3 regions of the Pseudomonas sp. J452 genome follow, and region 3 is predicted to be linked to each of the others. Evidence: predicted binding sites of a transcription regulator. Region 3 holds the regulator's gene; each other region holds the start of a gene.
The links. The regulator FliA, encoded in region 3, starts transcription of late flagellar genes. The targets are predictions, from matches to a motif close to CTAAAGTTTNNNNNNNNNNNGCCGNTAA.

Region 1: LRS11_RS07095 (methyl-accepting chemotaxis protein) is a predicted target of FliA. The motif match lies at 3,448-3,475, and genes of this name have one in related genera.
Region 2: LRS11_RS03115 (flagellin) is a predicted target of FliA. The motif match lies at 3,438-3,465, and genes of this name have one in related genera.

The regions. Positions count from the first base shown of each region.
Region 1 is NZ_CP088294.1:1,570,258-1,576,071, forward strand. Features, by position in the region: gene LRS11_RS07080 (LysR family transcriptional regulator) at 1-77, shown strand, start outside; gene LRS11_RS07085 (phosphate ABC transporter substrate-binding protein) at 137-541, opposite strand; gene LRS11_RS07090 (porin) at 553-1,692, opposite strand; gene LRS11_RS07095 (methyl-accepting chemotaxis protein) at 1,716-3,338, opposite strand; gene LRS11_RS07100 (ABC transporter substrate-binding protein) at 3,601-5,280, shown strand; gene LRS11_RS07105 (ABC transporter substrate-binding protein) at 5,267-5,814, shown strand, end outside.
Region 2 is NZ_CP088294.1:691,008-696,821, reverse strand. Features, by position in the region: gene LRS11_RS03135 (group II truncated hemoglobin) at 1-313, shown strand, start outside; gene LRS11_RS03130 (AraC family transcriptional regulator) at 397-1,230, shown strand; gene LRS11_RS03125 (alpha/beta hydrolase) at 1,285-2,259, opposite strand; gene LRS11_RS03120 (ion channel) at 2,443-3,372, opposite strand; gene LRS11_RS03115 (flagellin) at 3,536-5,020, shown strand; gene LRS11_RS03110 (NADPH-dependent FMN reductase) at 5,028-5,588, opposite strand.
Region 3 is NZ_CP088294.1:3,378,455-3,384,268, forward strand. Features, by position in the region: gene flhF (flagellar biosynthesis protein FlhF) at 1-908, shown strand, start outside; gene fleN (flagellar synthesis regulator FleN) at 1,005-1,838, shown strand; gene fliA (RNA polymerase sigma factor FliA) at 1,835-2,584, shown strand; gene LRS11_RS15370 (chemotaxis response regulator CheY) at 2,666-3,040, shown strand; gene LRS11_RS15375 (protein phosphatase CheZ) at 3,060-3,845, shown strand; gene LRS11_RS15380 (chemotaxis protein CheA) at 3,875-5,814, shown strand, end outside.

The DNA.
Region 1 (5,814 bases), 1.8 Mb from region 3:
GCCGCCATGTGCCGATCCGCGTGCGGGTGTTCGTCGAGTTTCTCCTGCAGGCCGCGCATGAGTGGCGCGGCGCCTGATCAACCGGCAATAAAAAACCGACGGGTCGCCCCGTCGGTTTTTTTACCACGACCCCCGTTTACGGCAGGGTCAGCAGCACTTTCACCTGGTCGGTGACGGCGGCCTTGTCGACATAGCCGATGGCATCGGCTTCGGCGGCGACCTTGGCCACCACCTCGGCATCGCCGGCCACGCTTGGCAGCGGCTGGCCTTTGCCGGTGAACACCAGGCCGGACCAGTAGGACTTCAGCTGCGCTTCACTCTTGCTGGCGACCGTGGCGTAGAACTTCTCCTTGGTCGGGTTCCAGTCTTTCTGGTCGACGCCTTTCAGCGACTTGTTCTTGCCCAGGAAGATGTTGGCCACGTCGGCCTGCGACGGGCTGGCCGTGGCGGCCGGGTTGACGATCACGGCGACTTCAGCCTGGACCAGGCCGGTTGCAGCCAACAGAACGGTGGTGCACAGAACACGGATGGACACTTTCATCGATGCTCTCCTCAGAACACGAAGTCAACGCCGACACTGAAGATGTCGCCGTCGAAGTTGTGAGCGGGAGCCAGGCCGAGACGGTCGTCCACGGTTTGCTGGGCATCGCGTACGAATACGCCTTCGTAGCTATCGCCACTGGTCTCGACACGCTTGTACTCGCCCTTGAGCACCACGGTGGGCATCAGGTTGTAGTTCAGGCCGAAGGTCCAGGAATTCTGCCGGCCGGCATCTTCGTCCAGCTGGGCATAGGTGACGTGCGGCAGGAACTCGCCGAAACGACGGCCGCCCATCAGGTAGAAGGCATCGGTGCTGCCCGAACCATCGGCCTCGATCACGCGGCTGGTCCACTCGTTGGCGGTCAGCCAGGTACCGTTGTCGTACTGGTAGCCAAAGCTGGTGAACTTGCCTTTCTGGTGATCCAGCGGGTTGAGGCTGACGTTGATAGTGCCGAAGAACGGCAGGGTCACGTCGTCTTCGATGTTGGCCTTGATATCGGCCTCGACGTAGCCGGCGCGGAAGGTACCGAAGTCGTTGGTGGACAGGCTGATGTTGCCGCCGAAGATGTCGTTGTAGTCGATGTCGTGCATGTCATCGACGGCGAAGATGTCGCGATTCTTGGCCATGCCGCCAGCGACCTGGAAGGACACTGTGCCGAAGGAGACCGGCAGGTTGTAGACCACGTCGGCGCCTTCGTAGTTGGACAGCTGGACCTGGCTGTAGACCTCGTCCGGCAGGCGCAACCAGGGGTAGCTGAAGCCCACGTCGATGCTTTCCGAGTACATGTACACCGGCGTGCGCAGGCGGCCGGTGCGGACCATCAGGTTGTCGCTGGCCTGCCAGGACAGGTACAGCCACTCGACATTGGCCTGCCACTCGTCCTGGGCGGGCTTGATGGTGCCCTGGGCGGTGAAGCCGATGGTGTCGGTGATGCCGTACTGGAATTGACCACCCAGCTTGCTCAGCTGGTCGCCGCGCCAGGAGTCGGTGGTCTGGCCGTTGACGCCGTAGCCCTTGCTATCGTCTTCGCCGCCCAGGTAGGTGAGGCCGGCCGTGCCGAAGCCGTTGAGCCGGTATTCGCCTTGCTCCAACGCCAGGGCTGGGGTACTGGCCAGGCAGATGGCCAGACCAAGGACGCGTGCTGTAGTCATGTAAAGGTGCTCCGTTAGCAGTTTTAAACGCGGAATTGGGCCGTCGCCGAGCGCAGGTGATCCCCTGTGCTGACCAGTTGCTCGCCTAGACGGGCAGTGGCCTCGGCCCCCTGTGCGGTTGCTTGTGCGTCCTGCTGCAACACTTGGGTCTCTTGTTGGATCGAACTCGACAGGCCGATCTGTTCATGGGTGAACTGGGCGATGCCGGCGTTTAGCTGGTTGATCTGGCCGACGGCCTGGGCAATCGCTTCGAGCACCTGGGTGGCCTGTACCGAGCGCTCGATGCTGGCCTGGGCCTTCTCGCCGTTGCTGGTCATCACGTTGAGCACGCCATTGGCGCTGCTCTGCAGGCGCTGGATGATCTGCTGGATCTCGGCGGTGGAGGCGGCGGTCTTCTGCGCCAGGTTGCGCACCTCGTCGGCGACCACGGCAAAACCACGGCCCTGCTCGCCAGCGCGGGCGGCCTCGATGGCGGCGTTGAGGGCGAGTAGGTTGGTCTGTTCGGCGATGCTGCGGATCACGGTAAGCACCGAGCCGACCTGCTGGGTTTCTTCTTCCAGTTGCTCCATGGCCTGCACGGCGCTCATCACGCTGCTGCCCAGGTCGCTGATGCTGGTCGACAGGCTGCCGATGTTCTGCCGTGCGGTCTCCGCCTGGCGGGCCGCCGCATTGGCTTCTTCGGAGGCCTGCTGGGAGCGGTGGGCGACTTCCTGGATGCTGCTGGTCATGGTCTGAATGTCGCGGCCGATCGAGTCGGTGTGGTGCTGCTGCGACTGGGCGTTCTGCTTGGCGCCCTGGGTCAGCTGATACAGCTCCTGCGACATCTGCCCCAGCGGGCTGGCGGCATCGATGGTCTGGCGGATGGTGCCCTGGAGTTTTTCCAGGAAGCGGTTGAACAGCTGGATCATCTCGCCGATCTCGTCATTCGAGTCGACGTTGACCCGCCGGGTCAGGTCGCCTTCACCGCGGGCGATGGCTTTCAGCGAGTCGATCACGCCATGCACGTTGCCCATGATGCCGCGGATCACCAGCACCGAGCCGATGCTGACCAGCGCCACCAGCAGGATCGACAGGCCATAGCCGACGCGGGTGGTGGTGGCGTTGTCGGTGCGCGCCTGCGCCAGGGTGGTCTGGAAGTCTTCGTAGGCATGGGCGCGGAAGGTGTCGCCGAGCTGCTGCGCCTGGCTCAGGTCAGTGGCCATGCGGTCGAGGCTGGGGCGCAGATCCTCGAAGCTGGCGCTGCCCTTGACCAGTTGCTCGGAGGCGGCCAGGGCATTGTCGGCATAGCGCTGGATGGCGCTGCGCCAGCCCTGCAATTCATCGCTGCGGGTCGGATTGTCCTTGGCCAGGCCCTGCAGCTCCTGCTGCTTGCTGGCGATTTCGGCGAGCACCTTGCGCGCATCGTCGAGGGTCGCCAGCTCGCCGGCGGCCACCGCGCTGTTGAACAGGCCGGGCAGGCGCGAGAACTGGAAGATCACCGCGTCGGCTTTCTCCAGGGTAGGGAAACTGTGGGTTTCCAGCGTCACCAGGCGCACATCGTTATCCGCCAGCTGCAACGAGCTGTAGCCCACATAGAGCAACAGTCCGCACAAGGCAACGGCAGGTAACAGCGACAACTTCAGGGTCAGCGACAGATTCTTCAACATGGCAGGTGTACCCAAATGGGGGCGCGAAGTGTACAGGAAGCCAGTTAGTGGCTAAAGGCCACTTATTGGTCATGGTTTGACCATGCATCTTTTGGATGGTCTGCCCTAACTGTCGGCCGACCTCCGTATTGCTATAGCCAGAAAACCGCGTTTCTGCCCGCCAACAGGGGCAAATCGCCATATTTGCGCCTGTATAGGTTGCTTGGAGGGACGAACGGCCGATGCCGCACTAGAATGGCCAGATAAGAAAAAGGAGAGACGAATGCGCTCCGTGATGTGGCTCGTCTTGCTGTTCAGTACCCTGACCCACGCTGCCAACCCTCTGCAGGAAGCCATCGCCGAGCTGCAACCCAGTTCATTGCCGGCCGCCGAGCAGCGCGCGGAGCTGGCCTGGTTCGCTGCCGCGGGCAAGCCGTTTGCGGGGGTGCAGGTGCGCGTCATCGCCGAGCACATTCCTACCCACTGGTACGAGGCGACGGTGCTGGCACCGCTGTTCAGCAAGCTCACCGGCATCCGCGTGATCCATGAGATCAGTGGCGAAGACGACGTGGTGAACAAGCTGCGCACTCAGCAGCAGACCGGTCTGCCCCTCTACGATGCCTATGTCAGCGACAGCGACCTGCTCGGTCAGCACTTTCGCGATGGCCAGGTGCTGGTGCTCTCCGACTTCATCGCTGGCGACGGTGCCGGCGTCACTTCGCCGACCCTCGACCTTGCCGATTTCATCGGCCTGCCCTTTGTCACCGCGCCGGACGGCAAGCTCTACCAGCTGCCGGATCAGCAGTTCGCCAATCTCTACTGGTATCGCCAGGACTGGTTCGAGCGCCCGGAGCTGCGCCAGGCATTTCACGAGCGCTATGGCTACGAACTGGATGTGCCACAGAACTGGTCAGCCTATGAGGACATCGCGGCCTTCTTCACCGAGCAGGTCGGTGAGATCGATGGTCAACGTGTCTATGGCCACATGGACTACGGTGGCTACGACCCCTCGCTGGGCTGGCGCCTGTCCGATGCCTGGCTGGGCATGGCCGGGGTGGCCGACCTCGGTTTACCCAACGGCCTGCCGGTGGACGACTGGGGCATTCGCGTCGAGGGCTGTCGCCCGGCGGGTGCCAGCATGGCCCGCGGCGGCGCGCTGGACAGCCCGGCGGCGGTCTATGCGCTGCAGCAGTATGTCGACTGGCTCAAGCGCTATGCCCCGCCGGAGGCGCAGCAGATGAGCTTCAACCAGGCCGGCAATATCGCCGCCCAGGGTCATGTGGCTCAGCAGATCTTCTGGTACACCGCCTTCACCGCCGACTACACCAAGCCCGGCACGCCGGTGGTGGATGCCGAAGGCAAGCCGAAGTGGCGGGTCGCGCCGTCACCGCGCGGCGCCTATTGGCAGGACGGCATGAAGTCCGGCTACCAGGATGTCGGTGCCTGGACCCTGTTGAACACTACGCCGCTGCGCCAGCGCCAGGCGGCCTGGCTGTACGCCCAGTTCGTTACCGCCAAGAGCGTGTCGCTGCGCAAGACCCTGGTCGGGCTGACACCGATCCGCCGCTCCGACCTGGATTCTCCGGCCCTGCTCGCCGAGGCACCGCGTCTCGGTGGCTTGGTCGAGTTTTACCGCAGCCGCGCGGCGCGGCGCTGGACGCCCACCGGCGCCAACGTGCCGGACTACAGCGGCATGGCCAGCCTGTGGTGGCGCCAGTTGCACCCGGCGATCAGTGGCCAGCTCAGCGCGGCGCAGGCCCTGCACAACCTGGCGGGCACCTTCGACCAGCACCTGCAAGGCGTGGCTCGGCGCCAGCAGAATCCTTGTGCACCGCAGCTCAACCCGCCGCGCGGGGCGCAGTACTGGTTGGCGCAGCCGGGTGCGCCCTGGCCGCAACTGGCGGATGAACGTCCGCCGGGCCGGACCCTGAAGTACGAGGAGGCCTTGCGTGCGTGGGATTAGCCTGTTGTTGCTGGGCCTGCTCAGCCTGCCGAGCGCAGCGGCCGAGATCGAGCTGTTCGCCTGGGAGCGCCCACCGCTGGTGCAGCAGACGCTCGATGGCCAGGGTGCCGGACTGGTGCCCGAACTCACCCGCGAGCTGTTCCGGCGGGCCGGAATCTCCTACCAGTTGAGCTTTCTGCCGCTGCAGCGGGCGCTGGTGAAGGTCCAGCAGGAGGCCAACGGATGCGTGTTGCTGGTCGAGCGGCGGCAGGAGCGCGAGCCCTACTATGCCTGGGTCGGGCCGCTGCTGATCTCGCGCCTGGGGCTGTACGCCAAGGCCGACGACGATCTGCAGCTGGACAGCCTGGAGCAGGCGCGCGGCCTGCGCATCCTCAGCCATCAGGGTTCCGGCGCGGGTGACTACCTGCAGGGTGTCGGGCTCGACGTGCTCTATTCGAACAAGGAGTCGCTCAACCTGAGCATGCTGCAGCGCAGCCGGGCGCGCCTGTGGGCGACCAGTGCGGCGGTGGTTCACGCGCTGGGGGCCAAGCCCGA
Region 2 (5,814 bases), 2.2 Mb from region 3:
ATTGCCGCAGGCCGCCGAGGTGCGCGCCATGCACCCCGAAAGCCTGGCGTTGGCCCGCGACAAGCTGGCCTGCTTCCTCAGTGGCTGGCTCGGCGGGCCGAAGCTGTTCGGCGAGAAGTACGGGCCGATCGCCATCCCCAGCTTTCATGCCCAGTGGCCGATCAACGGTGAACATGCCGAGGCCTGGCTGATCTGCATGCAGCGAGCCATCGCCGTGCAGGGCTACGCGCCCGATTTCGCCGACTACCTGCTGACCCAGCTGCGCGTGCCGGCCCAGCGTATCGTCCAGGCCAGTGCCGCACGCCATGGCTGACGCGGTTGTCGGCTGCGCAAGAACGATCAAATGCCCGCGGATGCAGCCCGGCATACTGCGCCGGCATCTCGTGAGGAGTATTCATGGACCCTGTCGGCAAAGCGCTCTGGCTGATCGAAACCGATCTTGAAGGCCGGCTCGATCTGGACGCCATCGCCAGCACCTGTGGCCTGTCGCGCTTCGGTCTGGCGCGGCTGTTCGTAATGGCCACCGGCTGGCCGGTGATGCGCTATGTGCGGGCTCGCCGGCTGAGTCGAGCGGCGCACCTGCTGGCGGGTGGGGCGGCGGATATCCTTGGCGTGGCCCTGGAAGTTGGCTATGGCTCCCACGAGGCGTTTACCCGCGCGTTCCGCGAGCACTTCGGCATCACGCCGGAGGCCTTGCGGGCCAGCGGAGCCCTGAATGGAATCAAACTGCGGGAGGCTATGCGCATGCAACCGACACCTACTTTCCCTTTGGCCGAGCCACGCTTCGTCGACGGCGAGGAACTGCTGATCGCCGGGCTCTGCGCTCGTTTCAGTGCCGATAAATCCCAAGGCATCACCGCGCTGTGGCAGCGCTTCGTGCCCTATATCGGCAACATCGCCGGGCAGCAGGGCTGGGAGACCTTCGGCCTGTGCTGCAATCCGGACGAGGATGGCAGCTTCGAATACATCGCCGGCGTGCAGGTGAGCCGCAGCGACGAGCTGCCGCCCGGTTTCACCCACCAGCGCCTGCCCGCGCGGCGCTATGCGGTGTTCCGCCACGCGGGGCATATCTCCAGCATCCACGAAACCTTCACCGCGATCTTTCAGCGCTGGCTGCCGGCCTCCGGTCTGCAGGCCGCCGACGCGCCGGAATTCGAACGTTATAGCGCCGACTTCGACCCGATGGCCGGCAGCGGCCATGTCGATATCTGGGTGCCGCTGCAGGGTTAGAGGTAGCGCCCGGCCGCGTCACGCCAGCGGGTCGTGACGCGGAACTGGTAGCGTTCAACCACGCAGGATGGTCGAGCGCTTGGTTTCGTCCTCGGGGAAGACCCGGCCATTGAGCAGGCATTCGAACAGGTGGTTGAACACCACGCCGGCCTTGCCCTTTTCATCACTGCGGAAATAGGAGTGGCCCTTGGGGTTGTCGTAGCGCGTGTTCACGTCGTCGCAGTCCACGGCGTAGACATTCTGCGGTGCCAGCTCCATGTTCTCCGGGCCGCTGTGGCCCAGGCGCCGCGAGGCGATGCGGTTCTTCAGGTTGGCCACCTTGCTGCCGCGCAGTGCCAGGTCGTCGGAGGCGTAATACACCACCACGTTGCGCGAGGCGTGGGAGATCAGCTCACCGCGCTGGCCACGGTGGATCGACTCGTTCTCGATGTCCGCCGCCACCAGGAAGGTGTTGCGAAACAGCATGGGCACGCCATTGGCCAGGTCATAGCGGTCCCACTCGCAGAGGGTCTCGCGCAGTACCCGATTGCCCATGGAGTGGGCCAGCACATTGATGCGCTTGAGGCAGGAGGGCAGCTTCTGCTCCTCGCGCGTGTCCCGCCACTTGAGGAAGAAGTTCAGCGCGCGGGCCAGGGAGATCGCGCTGTAGTCGGCGGATTTCTGGTCGTCCCAGTAGTCCTGGACGATGCCGATATCGTCATCGCAGGGCCAGATCACCGGCACCACCAATACCTCGTTGGTCTTGCTCTTGTCGCAAAGGCCCTGCAATTCCTCGGCGCCGGCGAATACGTCGTCTGGCAGGTTGGAGTAGCCGTGGATATAGAGCAGGATCTGCCGCTGCTTGGCTTCGTGCAGCTTGTTCAAGAGTGCCTCGCTGCCTAGCTCGAACAGTTTCTTTTTGCTCTGTCGTTCGCAGAAGTACACCGAGTTGCTTGGCGCGTTGTTCTTCAGGTCGAACTCGAATGGGCGGCCGGTCTCGGTCTGGATCGAGGCGGTCGGAAAGCGGTTGGTGATGAATAGCATGCTCATGCTGTGGCTCCCTGGCTGAAATACGGCAATCCGCCGAACCTAGTGGGTTGTGGCGGTCTGGGCAGGACAGCGGGGGAGAGGCATGACAGCGGGTGGGCTAAAACGTCCCTGTTCTTCCGAACTCTGCAGTGTTTAACGCTAGATGACGTCCGGGCTTTGGCCAGTGCCGCAGGGCGGACGGACTCAGCGGGTCATCTTCTTCACGAACACCACCACGAACAGGGCCATGGTGAAGCTGCCGGCAAAGGCCTCGAAGGCGGCAATCGGCCTGGCCAGCCCATGCGGGGTGATGTCGCCATAGCCGAGGGTGGTGAAGGTCACCACGCTGAAATACAGGCAGCCGGCCAGATCGCCGAGATTTGCCAGCCAGCCGCGCTCCAGCGCCAGGCGCAGCGGCAGGTCGCCGTGGCGCACGCCGACCAGGAAGTACAGCAGGCCGCAGACGAAGATCAGGCCCAGGGAAAACAGCACCACATTCAGCGGCTTCTCGCCGTAGCCGCTGAACAGGTCGACCAGCCAGGACAGCAGGCGCTTGCCGGAGAAGCGCGGCATCTGCAGGCGGCGCATGACCATCTCACGGTGGAAGAAAATCCCGGCCTGCTCGAACAGTCCGGCTTTTTCCAGGTGCAGGCGCAGGTTGCGGTAGGTTTCCTCGGCCTCCTCGAACAGCTGGCGGGCGGCGTCATTATCGCCGGCACGCTGGCGTTCGCGGCCGCGGCGCTCCTGCAGCAACTGGCGATCCCAGATCACGTTGTCCAGGCGTGCACCGTCCAGGCGGATGCCCAGCAGGTTGCAGTCGCGTAGATCGGCGCAGTGCAGATTGGTGCCGCGCAGGTCGGCCTTCATCAGCGAGCTGCCACGCAGGTCGAGGGCGAACAGGTGGGCATTCTGCAGATCGGCGCGGTACAGGTCGGCAGCGTGCAGCTGGTAGCCGCTGCGGCTGCCGTGGTTGACCAGATCGATCCCGCTCAGCGCGGCATGCTTGAGCTGGAAACCCTGCATCGGCTGGCCACTGCGCGCGCGGGCTTGCAGGGCGTCACACAGGCTTTCGGCCGGGTCTGGGTTGCTTGCGCCAGCGCGCCAGGCGTCGTCGTCGATGGGTACCGCGGCCATGGGGCAATCCTCCGCTGTCTGCAGGCAAGCCTAGTTGCCCTGCGGACGAGTGGCGGCTGCTCGGGCTAAAGAATTCTGCGCTATGGCCGATGAGCAGGTGCCAGCCCGAAATGGGTTGGCCGGCCTCGGCAAGGTAGCCGGCGCTGCTCAATGGACTGAATTTATGGCGTTAACCCTCAGCAATGCGTCCTCGCTCAGCATTCAGCGCAGCCTGAGTGAGACGTCGCGTGCGCTGGATGTTTCGATGCAGCGGCTGTCCACCGGTTATCGGATCAACAGCGCCAAGGACGATGCCGCCGGGCTGCAGATTGCCAACCGGCTGACCAGCCAGATCAGCGGACTGGGCGTGGCCGTGCGCAACGCCAACGACGGCATTTCCCTGGCGCAGACCGCCGAGGGCGCGCTGCAGCAGTCGACCAACATTCTCCAGCGCATGCGCGACCTGGCCCTGCAGGCGGCCAGCGGCGCGAATGGGCTCAGCGAGCGCAGTGCCCTGCAGGAGGAAGTCGCGCAGCTGCAACAGGAGCTGACGCGCATCGCCGAGACCACCAGTTTCGCTGGGCGCAAGCTACTCGACGGCAGCTTTGGCTCGCAGCTCTTCCAGGTGGGCGCCAACGCCTTTGAGACCATCTCCATCGGCCTCGGCAATTACCGCTCCGATACCCTCGGCAGCAACGTCCACGACCTGGTCAATGGCACGCTCGGCGCCGCGACCACGGATCAGCTCGGTGGATTGCTGGAGCAGGCCGGCACGCTGGCGGACAACGCTGTCAGCAGCCAGCTGACCATTGCCGGCCGCGGCACGACGACCTTCGCTGTTGCCGGCTCGGCCATTCAGGTGGCCCGGGCGATCAACCGGCAGAGCGAAACCACCGGCGTCACGGCCGATGCGCGCACGGTGCTGCAACTGACGTTCAGCGCCGACGACATCTACTCCTTCGACCTGTATGGCCGCAACAGCGAGGCGCTGAGCATCCAGGCCGAGGTCAAGGACGGTGATCTCGGCCTGCTGGCCGAGGCGATCAACGCCCGGTCGACCAGCACGGGCATCAGTGCGCGAGTCGAGGGCGACAAGCTGTGGCTGACCAGCGAGGCCGGTGACGACATTGCCATGGAATCCTTCCTGTCGAATGCCACGGGCACCGCGCAAGCGCAGAACTTCGACTACCAGGGGCTCGAGGAGCTGACGGTGGCGCTGGCGACCCTAGACGATGATTCGGCACTGCGGGCCATTGGCGTGGTGCGCCTCAGCAGTGCTGTGGCCTTTTCCAGCCAGGCCGCTGCTGCGACCCTTGATGGCAGCGTGACGGCGAACAGCAGCAGCCTGGAGACGGTCGACGAGCTGGATCTGCTGACGGATATCGGTGCGCAGATCGCTATCGGCGTGATCGATGGTGCGCTGAGTGGCATCGACAGTAGCCGCGCCAATCTGGGGGCGGTGCAGAACCGCCTCGAATACACCATCGCCAATTTGGAAAACATCGCGGAAAACCTGTCGGCGGCGCGCAGTCGCATCCGCGATACCGACTATGCGGCGGAGGTCTCGATCCTGGTCAAGAACCAGATCCTGCAGCAGGCCGCGACGGCCCTGCTGGCCCAGGCCAACCAGCGGCCGCAGGCCATTTTGGCCCTGCTTCAGGGCCTATAGAGGGCTTCTAGCCTTTCACCTGGCGTTCCACCCACAGCGCATAGGCATCGATGAACTTCTGCAGGAAGCCGCGCACGCCGTCATTCAGCTTGCCTTGCTCGTCGAAGAAGCTGCCGGCGCCGCCCAGGTAGGCTTCCGGCTGCTGCAGCACCGGCACGTCGAGGAAGACCAGGGACTGGCGCAGGTGGTGGTTGGCACCGAAGCCGCCGACCGCGCCCGGCGAGGCGCTGAGCACGGCCCCCGGCTTGCCGCCGAACACGCTCTGGCCATAGGGCCGCGAGCCGACATCGATGGCGTTCTTCAGCGGCGCCGGCACCGAGCGGTTGTATTCCGGGGTGACGAACAACAGAGCATCGGCGCTGTTCACCTGCTGGCGGAAGCGGCTGTAGGGCAACGGCGCCGGGCTGACGTCGATATCCTCGTTGTACAGCGGCAAGTCGCCGATCTCGACGATGCTCAGTTGCAGCGAAGGTGGTGCCAGTTCGGCCAGGGCCATGGCCAGCTTGCGATTGATCGAGGCCTTGCGCAGGCTGCCGACCAGTACCGCGACGTGATGGATTTTGCTCATGTTGACTCCTTGCACGGGTCAATAAAGAACGGAGTGGGAACTATAGTGCGGCTGCCAGAGTCTGCCCGGCGCGCTCTATTTCGAGCCTGTGTGCAGTGACGAGCGGTGGCGCGGTGGCTTGACCTGGGCCTTGATTGCGCAGAAATTGACCAAGTGTCGGCGCAATGCCGACCGGTCAAACAACAGTCATCAACGGGTTGCATGCTGACCCGGACAACAACAGATT
Region 3 (5,814 bases):
ATGGTCTGCGTGAACTGATCGAAGTACAGCTGGGCTCGATTGCCTGGGGCCAGTTGCAGACCCGTAAGCCGCAGCAGGCCAACCTGTGGCGTCGCTTGCAGCGCATGGGCCTGTCCGCAGAAATTTCCAAGGCGCTGCTGGAACGTGTCGGCAAAGTGGCTGAGCCGCGCCAGGCCTGGCGCATGCTGTTGGCGCACCTGGCTCACGCGATCAAGACGCCGAAAGTCGAGCCGTTGGAGGAGGGTGGGGTGATCGCCCTGGTCGGTCCGGCCGGCATGGGCAAGACCACCACCCTGGCCAAGCTGGCGGCGCGTTATGTACTCAAGTACGGCTCGCAGAGCATCGCCCTGGTGAGCATGGACAGCTTCCGCATCGGTGCCCAGGAGCAGCTGAAGACCCTCGGGCGTATCCTCGATGTTTCGGTGACTCTGGTCGATCCGGGCCAGTCGCTGGTCCAGGCCCTGGCACCGCTGGCGCGCAAGCGCGTGGTGCTGATCGATACCGCCGGCCTGCCAGCCAACGACCCGGCCCTGCGCATGCAGCTGGAAAGCCTCGCCGGGCGCGGCGTGAATGCCAAGAATTACCTGGTGTTGGCCGCCACCAGCCAGAGCCAGGTGCTCAAGGCGGCCTACCATAGTTACAAGCGCTGCGGCCTGGCCGGTTGCATCCTGAGCAAACTGGATGAAGCCACCAGCCTCGGCGAAGTTTTAGGGCTGGCTATCAGCCAGCATCTACCGGTAGCCTATCTGACTGATGGGCCGAAGATTCCGGACGATGTGCAGGTGCCGCGCAGCCACCAGTTGGTGAGCCGGGCGGTCAGCCTGCAAACCGCGGAAGATCCGAGCGAAGAGGCCATGGCCGATGTATTTACCAGTCTGTACCACAATCCGGCCAGGCGGGCGGGTTAGGGCAGGCGGTAGCGGCCAAGGCGATCTAGTGTTGAGGAAAGGTCGGTGTAGTTGCCCGATCAGCCCAGTCCAGGCAAGACAAGGTGTGTAGAAAACATGGGTAGTTTGCATCCCGTACAGGTGATTGCAGTGACCGGCGGCAAAGGTGGCGTCGGCAAGACCAACGTGTCGGTGAATCTGTCACTGGCGCTGGCCGATCTCGGTCGCCGGGTCATGCTGATGGACGCCGACCTCGGCCTGGCCAACGTCGACGTGCTGCTCGGCCTGACGGCCAAGCGCACCCTGGCCGACGTGATATCCGGCGAGTGCGACCTCAAGGACGTGCTGATCCAGGGCCCCGGCGGTGTTCGTATCGTGCCGGCGGCTTCCGGCACGCAGAGCATGGTGCAACTGACACCCATGCAGCATGCCGGCCTGATCCAGGCCTTCAGCGACATCAGCGACAACCTCGACGTGCTGGTGATCGATACCGCCGCCGGCATTGGCGATGGCGTGGTCAGCTTCGTTCGCGCGGCCCAGGAAGTGATAGTCGTGGTCTGCGATGAGCCGACTTCGATCACCGACGCCTATGCCCTGATCAAGCTGCTCAACCGTGATTACGGCATGAGTCGTTTCCGTGTTCTGGCCAATATGGCCCACAGCCCGCAGGAAGGTCGCAACCTCTTTGCTAAGCTGACTAAAGTGACTGACCGTTTCCTCGATGTGGCCCTGCAATACGTGGGCGCCGTGCCGTACGACGAGTCAGTCCGCAAGGCCGTGCAGAAGCAGCGCGCGGTCTATGAAGCTTTCCCGCGCTCGAAGTGCGCACTGGCGTTCAAGGCGATCGCCCAGAAAGTCGACACGTGGCCCTTACCGGCCAACCCGCGCGGCCATCTGGAGTTTTTCGTCGAGCGTTTGGTGCAGCAACCGATCGCGGGAACGGCGGTATGACAGCAGCAGCCAGTGGACTCCGTATGTACAACAAGGCGCAGGCGCAGGATTCCCAGCACCAGCTGATTGAGCGCTACGGGCCGCTGGTCAAGCGCATTGCCTACCACCTGCTGGCGCGGCTGCCGGCCAGCGTGCAGGTGGATGATCTGATCCAGGCCGGCATGATCGGCCTGCTCGAAGCCTCGAAGAAATATGACGGAGGCAAGGGCGCCAGTTTCGAAACCTACGCCGGTATCCGCATCCGTGGCGCCATGCTCGATGAGGTGCGCAAGGGTGACTGGGCGCCGCGCTCGGTACACCGCAACACCCGCATGGTCAGCGACGCCATCAGAAAGATTGAGGCCCGCACGGGTCGAGACGCTAAAGATCAAGAGGTTGCGGCCGAACTCCAATTGAGTCTCGAGGATTACTACGGCATTCTTGGCGACACTTTGGGCAGCCGCCTGTTCAGCTTCGACGACCTGATGCAGGACGGTGAACATGGCGGCATGCATGAAGACACCGGGAGCACCCAGACCGAACCTCTGCATGAACTGGAAGACGAGCGCTTCCAGTCGGCGCTGGCTGAAGCCATCGCCAACCTGCCAGAGCGCGAACGCCTGGTTTTGGCGCTGTACTACGACGAAGAACTGAATCTCAAGGAAATCGGTGAGGTCCTGGGAGTCAGTGAGTCCCGTGTCAGCCAGCTGCACAGCCAGTGCGCCGCACGTTTGCGTGCGCGTCTGGGTGAGTGGCGGGCCAGCTGAAGGGCTACCGGTTTCACGATTGCGGCGTCCCCGGGGGCCGGTGACGTTTAAGACTGTACGGAGGTCGACTTGGACAAGAACATGAAAATCCTCATCGTTGATGACTTCTCGACGATGCGACGGATCATCAAGAACCTCTTGCGTGATTTGGGATTTACCAATACCGCCGAGGCGGATGACGGTGTGACCGCATTGCCGATGCTGCAGAGTGGCAGCTTCGACTTTCTGGTGACCGACTGGAACATGCCCGGTATGACCGGCATCGACCTGTTGCGCGCGGTGCGTGCCGACGATCGCCTGAAAACCCTGCCGGTGCTGATGGTGACGGCCGAGGCCAAGCGTGACCAGATCATCGAGGCCGCGCAGGCTGGGGTGAATGGCTACGTGGTCAAGCCGTTCACGGCTCAGGTGCTGAAGGAGAAGATCGAAAAGATCTTCGAGCGGGTTAATGGCTGATGTTCGCCACGAGGGCGCTATGGCACACGATGACTCCCTGGGCGAGCTTGAATCGACCCTGAAGCTGCATGCAACGCAACTCGTCGACAGCCTGGAAAAAGGCCGTTTTGGCGAAGCCGTACAACTGATTCACGAACTCAACCAGACCCGCGACCGCGGTCTGTACCAGGAAGTTGGCCGGCTGACGCGCGAGTTGCACAACGCCATCGTCAATTTCCAGATTGATCCCGGTAATCCCCACGCCCAGGAAATCTCGCAGATCAGCGACGCTACCGAGCGTCTGTCCTACGTGGTGCAGATGACCGAGAAAGCGGCCAATCGCACCATGGACCTGGTCGAACAGAGCGCGCCGCTGGTCAATGATCTGGGTGACGAGGCGCAGAGCCTCAGCGCCGACTGGGGCAAGTTCATGCGCCGCGAGCTGGGCGCCGAGGCCTTCCGTGAGCTGGCCAAACGTATCGAACTGTTCCTCGCCCACAGCGAGCGCGACAGTCATAAGCTCTCCGGTTACCTGAACGACATTTTGCTGGCGCAGGACTATCAGGACCTGACCGGCCAGGTGATCAAGCGCGTGACGCAACTGGTCACCGAGGTTGAAGGAAATCTGCTGAAGCTGGTGTTGATGGCCAGCCATGTCGATCGGTTTGCTGGTATCCAGCATGACCACGAGGCGCTACGCGCCGAGCAAGAACAACAAAAAGAGCCTTCCCGGGGTGAAGGTCCGCAGATTCATGCCGATAAGCGTGAGGACGTCGCATCCAATCAGGACGATGTCGATGATCTGCTGTCCAGCCTGGGATTTTAAGGCTCTAACAGAGCCTTTGGAGCGCACCGATGAGCTTCGACGCCGATGAAGAAATCCTCCAGGACTTCCTGGTAGAGGCCGGCGAAATTCTTGAGTTGCTGTCCGAACAACTGGTCGAGCTGGAAAGTCGACCGGATGATACGGACCTGCTCAATGCTATTTTCCGCGGTTTTCACACGGTCAAAGGGGGCGCGGGTTTCCTCCAGCTGAACGAGCTGGTGGAGTGCTGCCATATCGCGGAAAACGTCTTCGACATCCTGCGCAAGGGTGAACGGCGAGTCACTGCCGAGCTGATGGACGTGGTGCTGCAGGCTCTGGATGCGGTCAACGAGATGTTCAGCCAGGTGCGCGAGCGTTCAGCTGTCACTCCGGCTTCGCCCGAGTTGCTGGCGGCGCTGGCGCGCTTGGCCGACCCGGAAAGCGCGGATGAAGTGGCCGAGCCCGAAGCGGAACTGGAAGCCGAAGAGGCGCCCGCCGAGGTTGCCTCCGGTGACATCACCGATAGCGAGTTCGAGCAGTTGCTCGAAGCGATCAGTGAGCCGGATGAGCAGGGCGCGGCTCCCGCGGCAGCTTCCGGTGATGAAATCACCGATGACGAATTCGAATCGTTGCTCGATCAGCTACACGGCAAGGGCAAGTTCGCCGAGCCAGTCGTAGCTGCGCCAACTGCGGCCGCGGCTGCCCCGGCCAAGGCCGGTGACGAGATCACCGATGACGAGTTCGAGGCGCTGCTTGACCAGTTGCATGGCAAGGGCAAGTTTGTAGCCGCTGAGGAAGAGCCGGCTCCCGTTGTTGCTAAAGCGCCGGCTAGCGCGGCAGCGGGCGACGACATCACCGATGACGAGTTCGAAGCACTGCTCGATCAGTTGCACGGCAAAGGCAAGTTCGACGAAACCGCCGTGCTGCCGGCTGCCGCTCCTGTAGCGGCGGTGAAAGCCGCTCCGCCGGCCAAACCTGCTGTCGCCAAGCCGGCCGCCAAACCTGCGGCTAAGGCCGAGCCGGTCAAGGCTGCCGCGCCACCACCTCCAGCCGCAGCAGCAGACAAAGCTCCAGCAGCAGCCAGCGAAGCCGAGACCACGGTACGGGTGGATACCGCGCGCCTGGACGAGATCATGAACATGGTCGGTGAGCTGGTGCTGGTGCGTAACCGTCTGGTGCGCCTGGGCCTGAACAGCGGCGACGAAGCCATGTCCAAGGCCGTTTCCAACCTCGATGTGGTGACTGCGGATCTGCAGACCTCGGTCATGAAGACCCGCATGCAGCCGATCAAGAAGGTCTTCGGCCGTTTCCCGCGGCTGGTTCGCGATCTGGCGCGCCAACTGAAGAAAGAGATCAACCTGGAACTGGTCGGTGAAGAAACCGACCTCGACAAGAACCTGGTCGAGGCGCTGGCCGATCCACTGGTGCACTTGGTACGCAACGCAGTCGACCACGGTATCGAAATGCCGGAAGAGCGCGAGGCCTCGGGCAAGGCACGTGGTGGTCGAGTGGTGCTGTCGGCCGAGCAGGAGGGCGACCACATCCTGCTGTCGATCTCCGACGACGGCAAAGGCATGGATCCGGAAATCCTGCGTGCCAAGGCCGTGGAAAAGGGCCTGATGGACAAGGATGCGGCCGATCGCCTGAGCGAGACCGAGTGCTTCAATCTGATCTTCGCCCCGGGCTTCTCGACCAAAACCGAGATTTCCGACGTGTCCGGGCGTGGCGTTGGCATGGACGTGGTGAAAACCAAGATTTCCCAGCTCAACGGCATCATCAACGTGCACTCGGTCAAGGACCAGGGTTCGAAGATCATCATCAAGGTGCCGCTGACCCTGGCGATCATGCCGACCCTGATGGTCATGCTCGGCAATCAGGCTTTTGCCTTCCCGCTGGTCAACGTCAACGAGATCTTCCACCTCGACCTGTCACGCACCAACGTGGTGGACGGTCAGGAAGTGGTGATCGTGCGCGACAAGGCGTTGCCGCT